DNA from 3 places in the Lactococcus kimchii genome. Region 2 is predicted to be linked to each of the others. Evidence: predicted binding sites of a transcription regulator. Region 2 holds the regulator's gene; each other region holds the start of a gene.
What was found. Region 2 encodes Rex, which represses fermentation and respiration genes when NADH is low (regulators of the CRP and FNR family bind a similar motif). Its sites were predicted from a motif close to TTGTGAANTANTTCACAA; they were not measured.

Region 1 (4,287 bases), 770 kb from region 2:
AAATTGTTGCTGGTGCTTGGTTCCACAGGAAATAAAGGTGAAAGTCGCAGAAAAGATTTTGGTCAAGTCATTGAAAATCACTTACGCATTGAAGCGATTTTGACAACTGATGATTCTAACCGCGAAAATCCTAGAGAAATTGCTGACGAAATTGCACACTATATCACACGCGATGTTGCTTTCGAAATGGATCGTGAATTGGCTATAAAAATGGCCATTGAAGCAACCGAAAATGCTGACGATGCTGTCATCATTGCCGGAAAAGGCGCTGACCGATTCCAATTATTGAATGGCAAACGTGAAGCTTACCTTGGTGACCGTGAAGCAGCAGAAAAATACTTATAAAAATTTACGTCAGCATTTTGGGAACACTAAATCGGTGTGAACTTTACGTCAGCATTTTAGTCTGATAAAAAAACGGCTCATTTCTTGAGCCGTTTTTTCGTCAGTAAATTTTCGTCAACAACTTATGCAAAATGGTTCACTACCGCCAAAATACGTTGAAGTTCTGCGTGTGTTTCATAGTCTACTGTATCCGAGTACAGAAGCGATGAGAGTTGGCGTGAAGAATAGCCTGCTTCTTCGCTGACTTCATCAACATTGAGCGATTTTTCTTTCATTTTATACAAAATCGCTTGTTTAAAATTGTTCGTAATTTCTTCTTGTTGAAATTGCGAAAGGTTGTTAAACTCATCAGTTGAATAGTTTGTTAATTGATCAGAATTCATTTTAATGCCTTCTTTTTATTTTGTAAAATCAATGACCATACGACCTTCGATTTTACCTGCTTTCATTTCGTCAATGATATCATTGATTTCTTCGAGTTTACGTGTGGCAACGACTGGTTTAACTTTTCCTTCAGCACCAAAGCGGAACGCTTCTTCAAGGTCAAGACGAGTACCAACCAGTGAACCAGCTACTTCTACACCGTCAAAGACAGTTGTCGGAATAGACAAGGACATATCTGAGTTAGGCAGGGCAACAGCCACCATTTTACCCATTGGCTTCAGGCAAGCTACGGCTTGTTCAAAGGCTACACGAGCAACGGCAGTCACGATTGAAGATTGAGCACCAAGTCCACCAGTAACTTTCTTAATTGCTTCAACTGGGTCAACTTCAGAAGAATTGATGACCACGTCAGCCCCTTGTTTTTTAGCCAAGTCCAGTTTTGGTTGGTTGATATCAACCACGATAACTTTTGCGTTGAAGACATTCTTAGCATATTGCAACGCCAAGTTACCAAGTCCACCAGCACCAAAGATAACTTGCCAGTCACCAGGTTTCACACCTGAAACTTTGATGGCCTTGTAAGTCGTTACACCAGCACAAGTGATAGAGGAAGCTTCGACAGGGTCAAGTCCTTCTGGTACTTTGACTGCATAGTCAGCAGTGACAATCGCTTGTTCAGCCATCCCGCCATCAACAGAGTAACCTGCATTTTTAACTTCGCGACAGAAAGTTTCATTACCAGAAACACAGTATTCGCAGTGGCCGCAGCCTTCAAAGAACCAAGCGACAGAAACACGATCGCCAACTTTGAGTGATGTAACATCACTACCAATTTCTTTAACAATCCCGATTCCTTCGTGGCCAAGGACTGTGCCTGCTTTGTTGCCATAGTCACCAGCTGCAACGTGCAAGTCGGTGTGACAAACGCCACAATACTCCATGTCAAGCAAAGCTTCATTGGCTTTGATTGGACGAAGTTCTTTCTCAACGACATCTGCATATCCATCTGGATTTTGGCGTACTACTGCTGCTTTCATATGTGTTCTCCTTTTTTTACGATTTTTACAACCGCTTTCATAAATTTATTATAGCACTTTTTTTAGAAAGTGGCTAAAATAAAGTGTGAATTTTTTCTCAAACTTTTTTATCAATTATTCGTTACATTTTCATATTTTTAACGTATAATAAAAAGAATGGACTTAGAAGCAAAACTCAAGGAAATTTTCGGTTACGAACATTTCCGAAATGGACAAAAACAAATCATTGAACAGGTGTTAGCTGGCAAAGACACTCTTGGAATTTTGCCCACTGGTGCTGGGAAATCCATCTGTTATCAACTTCCGGCACTCCTGCTCGATGGTGTTACATTGGTCGTCTCTCCTTTGATTAGTTTAATGAAAGACCAAGTTGATAGCCTCAATGTTACTGGCATTCCAGCCACTATGCTCAATTCAACGATTGATGAGAGTGAAGTAAATTTTCGAATGCAGGAAGTTCAAAAGGGAAAAATTAAACTTTTATTTGTTGCACCTGAGCGTTTTGAGTCAGATCGTTTTCGCTATTTTTTACAACAACTCCCACTTAAACTTGTTGCTATTGATGAAGCTCACTGTATTTCCCAGTGGGGGCATGATTTCCGACCTTCTTATGTCGAATTTACGAATCATTTGGCTGAATTAAAAAACAAGCCAACGCTTCTGGCTTTAACAGCAACAGCCACACCGCAAGTCGCCAAAGATATTCAAACTTTGCTGGCTATTTCTGCTAAACAAACGATTAAAACAGGATTTTTACGTGAAAATTTACGGTTTGAAGTGGCTAAAGGGGTGGACAAAAGGACTTTTCTAAAGGACTATTTGCAAAAACATCCGCAAGAATCTGGCATTATTTATGCCAGCACGCGCAAGGAAGTTGAAGAAATTACAGCTTTTTTGTGCAAGGCTAAATTTGCTGCCACGCGTTATCATGCTGGCTTGGCTGAAAATGAGCGCCAGAGTAACCAGGAAGCTTTTCTATATGACGAAAAACCAATTATGGTTGCTACGAATGCTTTTGGCATGGGCATCAATAAATCAAATGTTCGCTTTGTCATTCATTACAATATTCCTGCCACGATTGAAGCTTATTATCAAGAAGCCGGGAGAGCGGGGCGCGATGGCTTGGATTCTGATGCTATTTTACTTTTTGCTCCTAATGATTTACGCTTACGGTTGTACTTTATTGAGCAAAGCGAGAGTGATGAGCTACACAAAGCTCATGATTATGAAAAATTACGACAAATGGCAGCCTATGCCAATTCTGAAACGTGTTTACAGCGCTATATTTTACAATATTTTGGTGATGAAGGAGCCGACTGCGGAAAATGTAGTAATTGCTTAGACGAACGTGAACTTACAGATATTACGATTGACACGCAAAAAGTCTTGTCTTGCGTGGTTCGGATGCAAGAACGTTTTGGTAAAACAGCAGTTGCCCAAGTGCTTGTTGGTTCTAAAAATCAAAAACTTGCAAGCTGGCATTTTGAAAAACTGTCAACTTTTGGCATTATGAGTACGTATTCTCAAAAAAATGTGGGGGAATTGATTGATTTTTTGACGGCTGAAAATTATTTGACTGTTTCTAATGGTCAATTTCCGGTGCTTCGCGTTTCTGCCAAAGGCAAAAAAGTCTTGACAGGCAAGCAAAAAGTGATGCGGCGGGCGACTTTTATTGCTGACAAGAGAAATCTTGCTTCTGACCAGTTCAATCCTCAGGTCTTTGAAAAATTACGACAGTTGCGCTTAGAAATCGCCAAAGCTGAGAAAGTCCCACCTTTTTTGATTTTTTCTGATGCCGCCCTGAAAGAAATGAGTCTTGTTTGTCCCACGACAGAAACTGATTTTTTACAGATTTCTGGGGTCGGACCGGTCAAAATGGAAAAATATGGGCAAGTTTTCATGGCGCTACTGCGTGAAAATACGCTTTAACTCAATCAACACTTCATTGGAGTTATAAAAATCAAGTCCGATGCACCTAGCTTTTTTAATAAAATTCAATAAAAATACGCCACTTGTTGTCGCGATTGCTCTAAACATTTAGAGACAGACGTTAAACAAGAGGCGTATTTTTTATTTATTTATTTGTCATTTTTTTGTAGCGAAGCATCATTAAGTAGGCAATTATACTGAAAATAATTGGCCCACCAACCATTGAGACGACTGAAGTAATTGTTTGGCTAAGTGCTGCTGATGTTTGAGCAGCGGCTGGCAAGCCTACGTAATCAACAATCGGTTGGATAATGGTGAAGAAATTCGCGCCAATAACAACAATCAGAACCAAGAGGGTCAAAAATGTCGCTACTGCGTGTGATTTGAAAAATTCAATCGGTTTGTTGATTGTAGTATTTTTCTTGAAAAACCAGTAGGCGATGACGATGAAAATATAAGGCAAGGTCATCGAAACATTGGCCATGTAAGTTAAGATAAGGAAAAACTCGCTGGCTCCGCCTTGAGAAGTCAAGAAATTCAAGACAATAATCAATACAACAATAGCACATTGAATCCACATGGCAAATTTTGG
Region 2 (4,287 bases):
ACAAATGTAGTTAACGAAAGAGCTTTCTTCTATATAAGTACATATGTTATGATAAATCTATCCATGATTTCGGTATTTCAAATGAGATAGCGAAAAAATAACGCTTAATAAAATGAGGTTAGGGGTTATTTTTGTAGTGTAATAACCAAATAAAAGTTCCGACAATGACGGAACTTTTATTATTCTTGATAATTGAAAGTAGGCAATGTTAATACACACAGAGCTTATAATTCTTTACGGTTAGCTTTCATAGATATCCATTTTTTTGAATTTTTCAAATATATGAGCGTAATTAAAGAACTACATTTTTTCTTGCTTATTTTTTGGCTGTATGCTAAAATTGTTTTTGTCGTGTGAAAAGACAAGCCGCATAGGAGCGGGCATTAAGGGGAGAAAAAAATGAAATTTTCAAAAGTAACTGCAACAGCAGTTTTAGTAGCCGTATTCGTTAGCGCTGGGTTTGGGGCGAAAACACTCGCTGAAGGTTTTTGGGCTGGACATGGGGATGTACAAGAAATCAACAATGACATTGATACATTGTCAACTCGTATCCACACAGAAGCTCATGAAGTACAAGAAGCCTCAGATGAATTAAAAATAGCTCAAGCAGCTTTGGAGACATCTCAAAGCACAAGCCAACAACAAAGCACTCAATTGAATCATTTGAACCAAGAATTGCAAACATTGCAAGGTGAAAAAACAAGCTTAAGTAGTCAATTGGCATCAAAAGAACAAGAAATTCAAAATAAAATTGCCGAAGTCCAACAAAAAATCAAAGAAGGCCAAGATGCAGTAGCAAGCAAGCAAAGAGAGTTAGATAACAAACAAGTAGAATATCAAACTGAAAAAACAAAAACTGAAAATCTCCAACATCAACTGGATGAATTATCAAATCAAGTCAATGCTGATGAACAAGGCGTGATTGAAGTAAGAAAAACTCGCTTGAAAGCTGATCAAGTCGTTTTAGATACAGCTAATCTTTCTACATTTAATCGTGGGGAATCTACAAACAACTAATTTCGGAAAAGAGCAATGAAAACATTTGAAATTAAGGAAGGCATAAACATTATTGTTGTGCCTTCAATTGTTGTTCTTTTTCTTTGAGTTGGCAAGAATCCCTGAAGATTTCGGAAGAAAGCTTGCTCAGGCGTTGTTCAATCAAACGTTTATTTTGAATTAAATCAGAGCGTTGAGAGTTTAACATCGCGATTTCTTGGCTCATGCTCTTGATTTTGATTTTAAGTTGTCGTAATTCAATCGTAATTTTCTGCGTTTGAGTTGGCATAGTGGTCCTTTCCTGTGTAAAATCTTCTTTTCATTATTGTAGCACAGAAAATTTTAAGTTTAACTTAAGATTTTTTAAAGAAGTTTGCCAATTTTTTTAAGGCTACAAATTCAGTTGATTTGATAGAAGTGGGCAAGAAAAGGTAAGTTTGACTTTTCTGCAAGACTTAAAAATAAAAAGCGGCTTTGTAAGCCGTTTTTTATTTTATTTAGTGATTTATTTATTATTCCCCATAAAAAAGAGGAGAGTTTGAAGTTCTTTAGTAAGGTCAATGGATTGGATGACGACATCCTCAGGGACTTTCAGACGAACAGGAGCGAAGTTGAGAATACCCTTAATTCCCGCTCTAATCAGAAGATCAACGACTTCTTGGGCATTTTCTTTACGAACAGAGAGAATGGCTGTCTTGATGTCTGATTGTTTAATATTGCGTTCAAGATCAGAGATGTTATAAATTGGGATTCCATCCTCAGTCTGAGTCCCGACCAAAGGGTTTCCTGAAATATCGTAGGCTTGAGTGATTCGCATTTTATTACGCTCTTGAAATTGGTAATGAAGTAGTGCTCGACCAAGATTTCCAACTCCTATGAGCGCGATATGTGTTTCTTGGTCTTGTCCGAGTAGTTCGCCAAAGAAGTCTCGCAAAGTTTGAGTCTCGTAGCCATAACCACGGCGACCTAATTCACCGAAAAGAGAAAAGTCACGGCGAATCGTTGCTGCATCAACACCAATTTTTTCAGAAATGAGTTGAGAATTGGTTCGGGTGATGTTTTCGTCAACTAAGCTTTTGAATAAGCGATAATATTGGGGCAACCGCTTTGCAGTAGCTTTGGGTAAGTTTTTACTTACTTTGTTGTCAGTCATGATGTTTTACCTCGAAATATGTTGATGAAAAAAATTAAATTACTTATTATTTACTTCTTTGTGATAATTTTATCAAATTTTTGTGATTTTATCAAACAAAAGAAGCTCTACTAAGCTGTTGTTAACGCTCACAAAAAAAGAAGTTTTTTCTATAAAACGCTTTCTTTTGTTGAGCTTTCATGGTAAAATAGAATTATGATAAAAAGATGAGGAGAATTTATGATTAAAGTTTATCTCACTGGCTCTTGTTCATCGTGCAGAAAGGCAAGGAAATGGCTCAAAAAAACATCAGCTTGAATTCACAGAAGTGAATTTGGGGACGACAGCTTTGGAAAAAGAGGACATCATCAAGATTTTATCTTTGACTGAAAATGGCTTAGAGGATATTATTGCGATACGAGGAAGAGCTTATACAGAGCTGGTTCACGATTTCGATACCTTGGGTCTGGAAGAAGCTTACTCTTTGATTCAAGAAAAACCCCGTCTGTTGAAACGTCCACTTATTTTTGATGAAAATCGTCTTTTAATTGGTTTTAATGAAGAAGGAATTCGGACTTTTATTCCGCCAGAAGTTCGAAAAATAGAGTTGCGAGAGAGATTGGTATTAGTCTAATTTCTATGGAAAAAACCTGTCAGTTGCTGACGGGTTTTATTTTTTTGTTTTAAAAGTTTTCTTGGGTTGTTGTAAGATGTCGAATTACGATTATTTTTGTATATCTTTGGAAAAGATAAGGTTTTTACGGTAATATATAAGTAACGATAAATAATCTAAATGAAACAATGGCTGTTCACACTATAAATTCAAACTTTCTAATTAAGGAGTAAATTAAGCTAGAGAGGGGACTGTATAGGATGAGTCTATTGCAACACAAAGGTGCTTTATTTTATCATTCGATTCATGAAAAAAAAGTGACTCATTTTAGAGCGTGGAAAAAAGGTAAGACGTGGCTCTATCTGGGTATGACGTTAGCTCTCTTTGTGGGTGCTATCAGTCCCGTAGCTCTCCCCTTCATGGGAGATGACGGAATGCTAACGGTCAGAGCAGCAACGACCTCATCTGCCACCTTAGTTCCAGGGCAGGCTTATGATACAGGCAACCATACTTCCTCGAACGGTCAAGTCAATCAAACCAGTAATTATACAACAGGTTCTACAGATGGCCATACCGTGACGAATGGAAATTGGTTTGACCTAGTCAATGATACAGCAAGTACAGTAGGTTATGCGACTTTTAATGGAGCTGTTGATACTTCACAAGCATTTTCAATGTCTGCTCAAATCAAGATCGATGACGGTACACTCGGAAACTGGCATAATACAGGGGATGCTTTAGGATTTGTCCTAACACCAGCTAGCTCTAGCCAGTTGGCAACAAATGTCAAAACAGCTACTGGAGCAAACCTCGGAATCAATGGCTTAGCAAACTCTGTATTTATTGGACGTGACTTATACTCTAACATTTCCAATCCTGCGGATGTTGACGGAACAACTTCAAATGGCTGGGTGGCAGGTGGTGGTTCTGTTATTGCGATTCGAAATACAAACAGTACAGGTGCTCTACAAGGTGCGGACTATTCTTCACTGGGATCTAGTGCGACTGGTACAGGGAACCAAAATACAACGAACGGTACGGCCTACATGGATGCGCCTGACGATACTTACACTTTAGGAATCAAAACAGGGACACCCTCACAGGTAACAGAGGCTATCTCTATTTCGTGGACTCCTGATGCTACAAATACAGCGCCGGCTGGTTTGATCTCTGGGACATTGAGTTTTACCTTAACTCCGCAAAATTCAGGAAATGCAACAAAAACGATAACGACTCACCTCAATTTGCAAGATGCCATAACCTTTGGATTCTTGGGAGGAACTGGAGGTAACTACGGTAATCTATCTGTTAGTTTGAATAGTTCCACAGGAACCTTAGTAAAAGGGACGTCGACGGTCAATGTCAATTACATCAATGCCATTACCAATCAAGCCATAGCTAGTATGCCGCTTTCTACGATTAAGGCCAATATCTACGATACTATTGGCGTGGTGGCAACTAGTCCAAATGCCGCTGATACTTACGATTATACGGCACCAACTGTTCGAGGCTATACGATAAGTACGATTAGTTCCCCTGTTCAAGT
Region 3 (4,287 bases), 130 kb from region 2:
ATTTAAAATATGGGCTAAATGCCATGAAATAGCTTCGCCCTCTCGGTCCGGGTCACTTGCGAGATAGACAGCTTTTGCAGCTTTGGCTTCTTTTTTAAGAGAGTTGATTAGCGGTGCTTTTCCACGAATATTGATATATTGTGGCTCATAATTATTTTCAATATCAACCGACATAGTTGATTTTTTGAGATCTCGGATATGTCCAACCGAGGCGACAACTTTATAATTGCGACCTAAATATTTTTCGATTGTCTTAGCCTTAGCTGGTGATTCAACAATAACAAGATTTTTTCCCGGTGTAATCTTTTTCCGAGTTGTTTTTTTCTTAGTTGTTGTTGTTTTTATTTTATTTTCAGTAGTAGTTGGCATATTTTTGTCCTAATATCATAGTTTAGTTTGAACTCTAACTTACCAAATGGAACTTAATCAAGGCAAATTGTGAGAATCAAAGCAATAATTTCTGAGATTTTTTGTTCAGGTGATTATTGGATACTCTCTCATGATAAAGACTTTTTGATAATATGTCAAGCTATTTCGTTTTCTTATAGGAAAACTTGATATATTTTGACTACGCAAAAAGTATGAGCAACGTTATATAACGGGCTTTGAAGACAATTTATTGATAAAAATATTCTTCTAAGATATCTTGTGCCTGATAGACTAGTTTGGCTCCTTGTTGAATCAGATGATGACAACCATCCGAGTAACCTTCAGTGATATTGCCAGGAATAGCAAAAACGTCTCTCCCTTCTTCAAGAGCACGCTCGCTGGTAATCAAACTGCCACTGCGCAACTTTGCTTCAACAACAACCACACCACGTGAAAGACCAGCGATGATTCGATTACGTTCGGGGAAGTGGTATTTAAGTGGTTTTTCTCCCGGAGAATATTCTGTGATAATCAATTCTTTTTGAGCCATATACTCTTGGAGCTTACGATTTTCCGCAGGATAAAAAACATCCAGACCACTTCCGATAACTGCAATAGTGGGTGTTTGGCTTTTTATTGCTGAAATATGACTGGCTGCGTCAATGCCCTTCGCAAGTCCACTGACTATAATAAAACTTTGCTTGAGTTCTTTTATAATTTTTTGAACGGATAGAATACCTGACGAACTAGATGCACGACTACCCACAAAAGCAAGTTTAGGATATTTTAGTAATTCGATATTTCCTTGATAAAAAAGTAATGCAGGGGGATTGTAAATCTGGCGAAGACGATCCGGGTAAGCACTGTCAAGTATAGAAATTGATGAAAATTTTTTGTAGTTTTCCCGCAATTTTTTTACATCTTGACTTTTGTACTGTTCAATAAAATCAGCAACTGATTTCACTTGCGCGATTTGTGCCATTTGACGCAGAGTAAGTTTTGTCTGGTGTTTTGTATAAAATTTTAAAAGTTTATTTACACCAAGATTAGTCATTCCTGCATTTTTCCAGCGATATAAATCAAAATTTGTAATCATTGTTCCTCCAAGATACTGCCTGACAAATACGTCAGTGATTTCTCTATTCTTCTCATACTTCTATACGTTAAAAAATTGCTTTTGTAACTAGAAAATTTACTGACGAAATGTTTTTTTAATTCCGTCAGCAAATTCTCTATAATTTGTTCAAAAAAACACAAGCTTTATCTTTGCATTTCAAGGTATTAAAAGGTTAAATTAAAAGAGATTTCGTTGTAATCAATAGACTTAAGGAGAATTTCATGACTCAAGAGTATCGAGTTTTATTATATTACCACTATGTCCCAATCGAAAATGGGGCCCTTTTTGCGCAACAACATTTAGCAGACTGCAAAGCATTAGGGCTAAAAGGACGAATTTTAATCGCTGACGAAGGCATAAATGGGACTTTATCGGGAACTATTGAACAAACAGACGCCTATATTCGCTTACTGAAATCTGATTCTCGTTTCGCTTCAACTGTTTTTAAAATCGATGAAACTGATCAACACGCGTTCAAAAAAATGCACGTTCGTTATCGTGCTGAGCTCGTTAATTTAAATCTGGAAAATGATATTGATCCTTTAAAGCTAACAGGTACTTATCTCACTCCAACAGAATTTCGACAAGGACTGCTCGATGAAAATACTATTGTTATTGACGCTCGAAATGATTATGAATTTGATTTAGGACATTTTCGTGGTGCTATTCGACCGGACATCAAAAATTTTCGGGACCTCCCCCAATGGGTTCAGGATCATAAAGAAGAGTTTATGGAGAAACGCATCCTAACCTATTGCACAGGTGGAATTCGGTGTGAAAAATTCTCAGGTTGGCTAGTTCGAGAAGGTTTTAAAGATGTCGGCCAGCTCCACGGTGGAATTGCAACTTATGGCAAGGATTCTGAAGTTCAAGGGGATTTGTGGGATGGACAAATGTATGTTTTTGATAGCCGAATCGCTGTCCCCATCAACCAAAAAGAAAAAGTAATTGTCGGTCGAGATTGGTTTGACGGAACACCTTGTGAACGTTACATCAATTGTGCAAATCCAGAGTGTAATCGGCAACTCCTTGCTTCTGAAGAAAATGAAGCACAATATCTTGGTGCTTGCTCATATGAGTGTCGTATTCATCCCAAAAATCGCTATATTCAAAGCCATCATCTATCCACGGATGAAATCAACGCTCGACTTGAACATAAAAAAGCCTTTTAAGGCTTTTTTATTAAAGAATATTTTCAACTTGCATTTTTGAAAAAAGAGCTAGCTCAGTAAAACCGCTTGATTTGATTAAATTTTGGGCTAAAGTCCAACTTATCCAATCACGTTTTGCAAGATGACTATCTGTTCCTAGAGTAATCCATTTTCCACCACAATTTTTGTAGGTTTCAATAAGAAATTGATAGAATTTTTGTGTCTCAGGATATTGGAACAAGCGAGTGTTCACTTCTAATGCCTTATTTTTATCACTAAGCACCTGAAGAATTTGATGAATTAACTCGGAAAACTCATCAAATTGAATGAATTTATCCGCATAAGGGCCGTACCGTGCAACATAATCCAAATGTCCAAGTGCATTAAAACAGTCAAAGTTTTGGACACAAGCCAGCACAGCCTCTAAGTATTCTAAATGTGCTTGTTTTTTCGATTTATTTGTGTAGTAAGATGTATCATCATAAACTTCAATATCATTGATTTCATGCACAGAACCAATCACAAAATCATAGGCCGAGTTACTAACAAAATCCTCAATTTCCTGCTTAAAGCGCAAATCCAAGCCTATTTCTAAACCAATTTTTACCATGATTTGTCCCGAAAACTCAGCTTGCAGAGCACTCAACTCTTGAAAATAAGCCGGAACATCCAAGTCAAACGCCATATCAGGAAAATAAAAATCGCGATGTTCAGTAAAGCAAATTTCGTCAAGCCCATATTTTAATGCTTCTAAAATATGAGTACGTGGATTTTCCTGACTATCTGCTGAAAAATAAGAATGCAAATGATAATCTACTTTTTTCATCTAATCAGCCGTCCTTGTATGAAATTCTTTTTTATTTTGTGATTTTTGATGACGTTCTCGAAGTTTATCTTTTACTTCTTCAAGGGTCACACCATAGATATTTCCTAAAACAAACAGATGATAAAGTAAATCTGCCATTTCCCCAATAAGTTCTTCCTTGTCTGGGTTTTTACTAGCAATAATAACTTCACTTGCTTCCTCTCCAACCTTTTTGAGGACTTTATCAATTCCCTGGTCAAGTAAATAATTTGTATAAGACTTTTCAATGGGAGATAATCTGCGATTTTCAACCATGTCTTCAAGTGCTTGAAAAATATCGCGTTCGTCAAATGATTTTACTTCATTAAAGAAACAAGAATATGCTCCAGTATGACAAGCATTCCCGATTTGTTCTACAAAAATAAGCAAAGTATCTTGATCACAATCCAGCCGGATTCCCTTGATTTTTTGAAAATGTCCAGACTCTTCACCTTTGTGCCAAAGTTTTTGACGAGAACGTGAATAAAACCACGTCTCTCCTGTCTCAAGCATTTTTTCATAAGCTTCTTCGTTAGTATAAGCAAGCATAAGGACTTGCTGGGTGCGATAATCTTGCACAATTACTGGAATGAGGATTTGTTTTTCAAAATCTGGTTTCATAATGTCTCTTTCTATTTATTTTACATAAATAATATTATGTGAACTTTTATAAATGACGTGCAGGTATCTGCTCCTTAATCAATGCATCTTTAACTTCCTTGACGGTCGCTTCTCCATAGTGAAATAAACTTGCGACCAATGCGGCATCACTCTTGGTCTCTTTAAAAACATCAACAATATCTGAA

Region 1: a site for Rex is predicted at 1,850-1,867, ahead of adhP (alcohol dehydrogenase AdhP). Genes of this name have one in related genera too.
Region 3: a site for Rex is predicted at 1,609-1,626, ahead of trhO (oxygen-dependent tRNA uridine(34) hydroxylase TrhO). Genes of this name have one in related genera too.

What each region holds. Positions count from the first base shown of each region.
Region 1 is NZ_SDAK01000001.1:1,188,500-1,192,786, forward strand. It holds gene EQJ87_RS05865 (UDP-N-acetylmuramoyl-L-alanyl-D-glutamate--L-lysine ligase) at 1-345, shown strand, start outside; gene EQJ87_RS05870 (hypothetical protein) at 468-728, opposite strand; gene adhP (alcohol dehydrogenase AdhP) at 744-1,766, opposite strand; gene recQ (DNA helicase RecQ) at 1,923-3,695, shown strand; gene yjeM (glutamate/gamma-aminobutyrate family transporter YjeM) at 3,841-4,287, opposite strand, start outside.
Region 2 is NZ_SDAK01000001.1:413,827-418,113, reverse strand. It holds gene EQJ87_RS02090 (hypothetical protein) at 400-1,017, shown strand; gene EQJ87_RS02085 (hypothetical protein) at 1,067-1,285, opposite strand; gene EQJ87_RS02080 (redox-sensing transcriptional repressor Rex) at 1,502-2,149, opposite strand; partial or broken gene EQJ87_RS02075 (Spx/MgsR family RNA polymerase-binding regulatory protein) at 2,369-2,762, shown strand; gene EQJ87_RS02070 (beta strand repeat-containing protein) at 3,002-4,287, shown strand, end outside.
Region 3 is NZ_SDAK01000001.1:283,784-288,070, forward strand. It holds gene topA (type I DNA topoisomerase) at 1-369, opposite strand, end outside; gene dprA (DNA-processing protein DprA) at 617-1,465, opposite strand; gene trhO (oxygen-dependent tRNA uridine(34) hydroxylase TrhO) at 1,708-2,658, shown strand; gene EQJ87_RS01465 (histidinol-phosphatase HisJ family protein) at 2,669-3,463, opposite strand; gene hisIE (bifunctional phosphoribosyl-AMP cyclohydrolase/phosphoribosyl-ATP diphosphatase HisIE) at 3,464-4,102, opposite strand; gene hisF (imidazole glycerol phosphate synthase subunit HisF) at 4,149-4,287, opposite strand, start outside.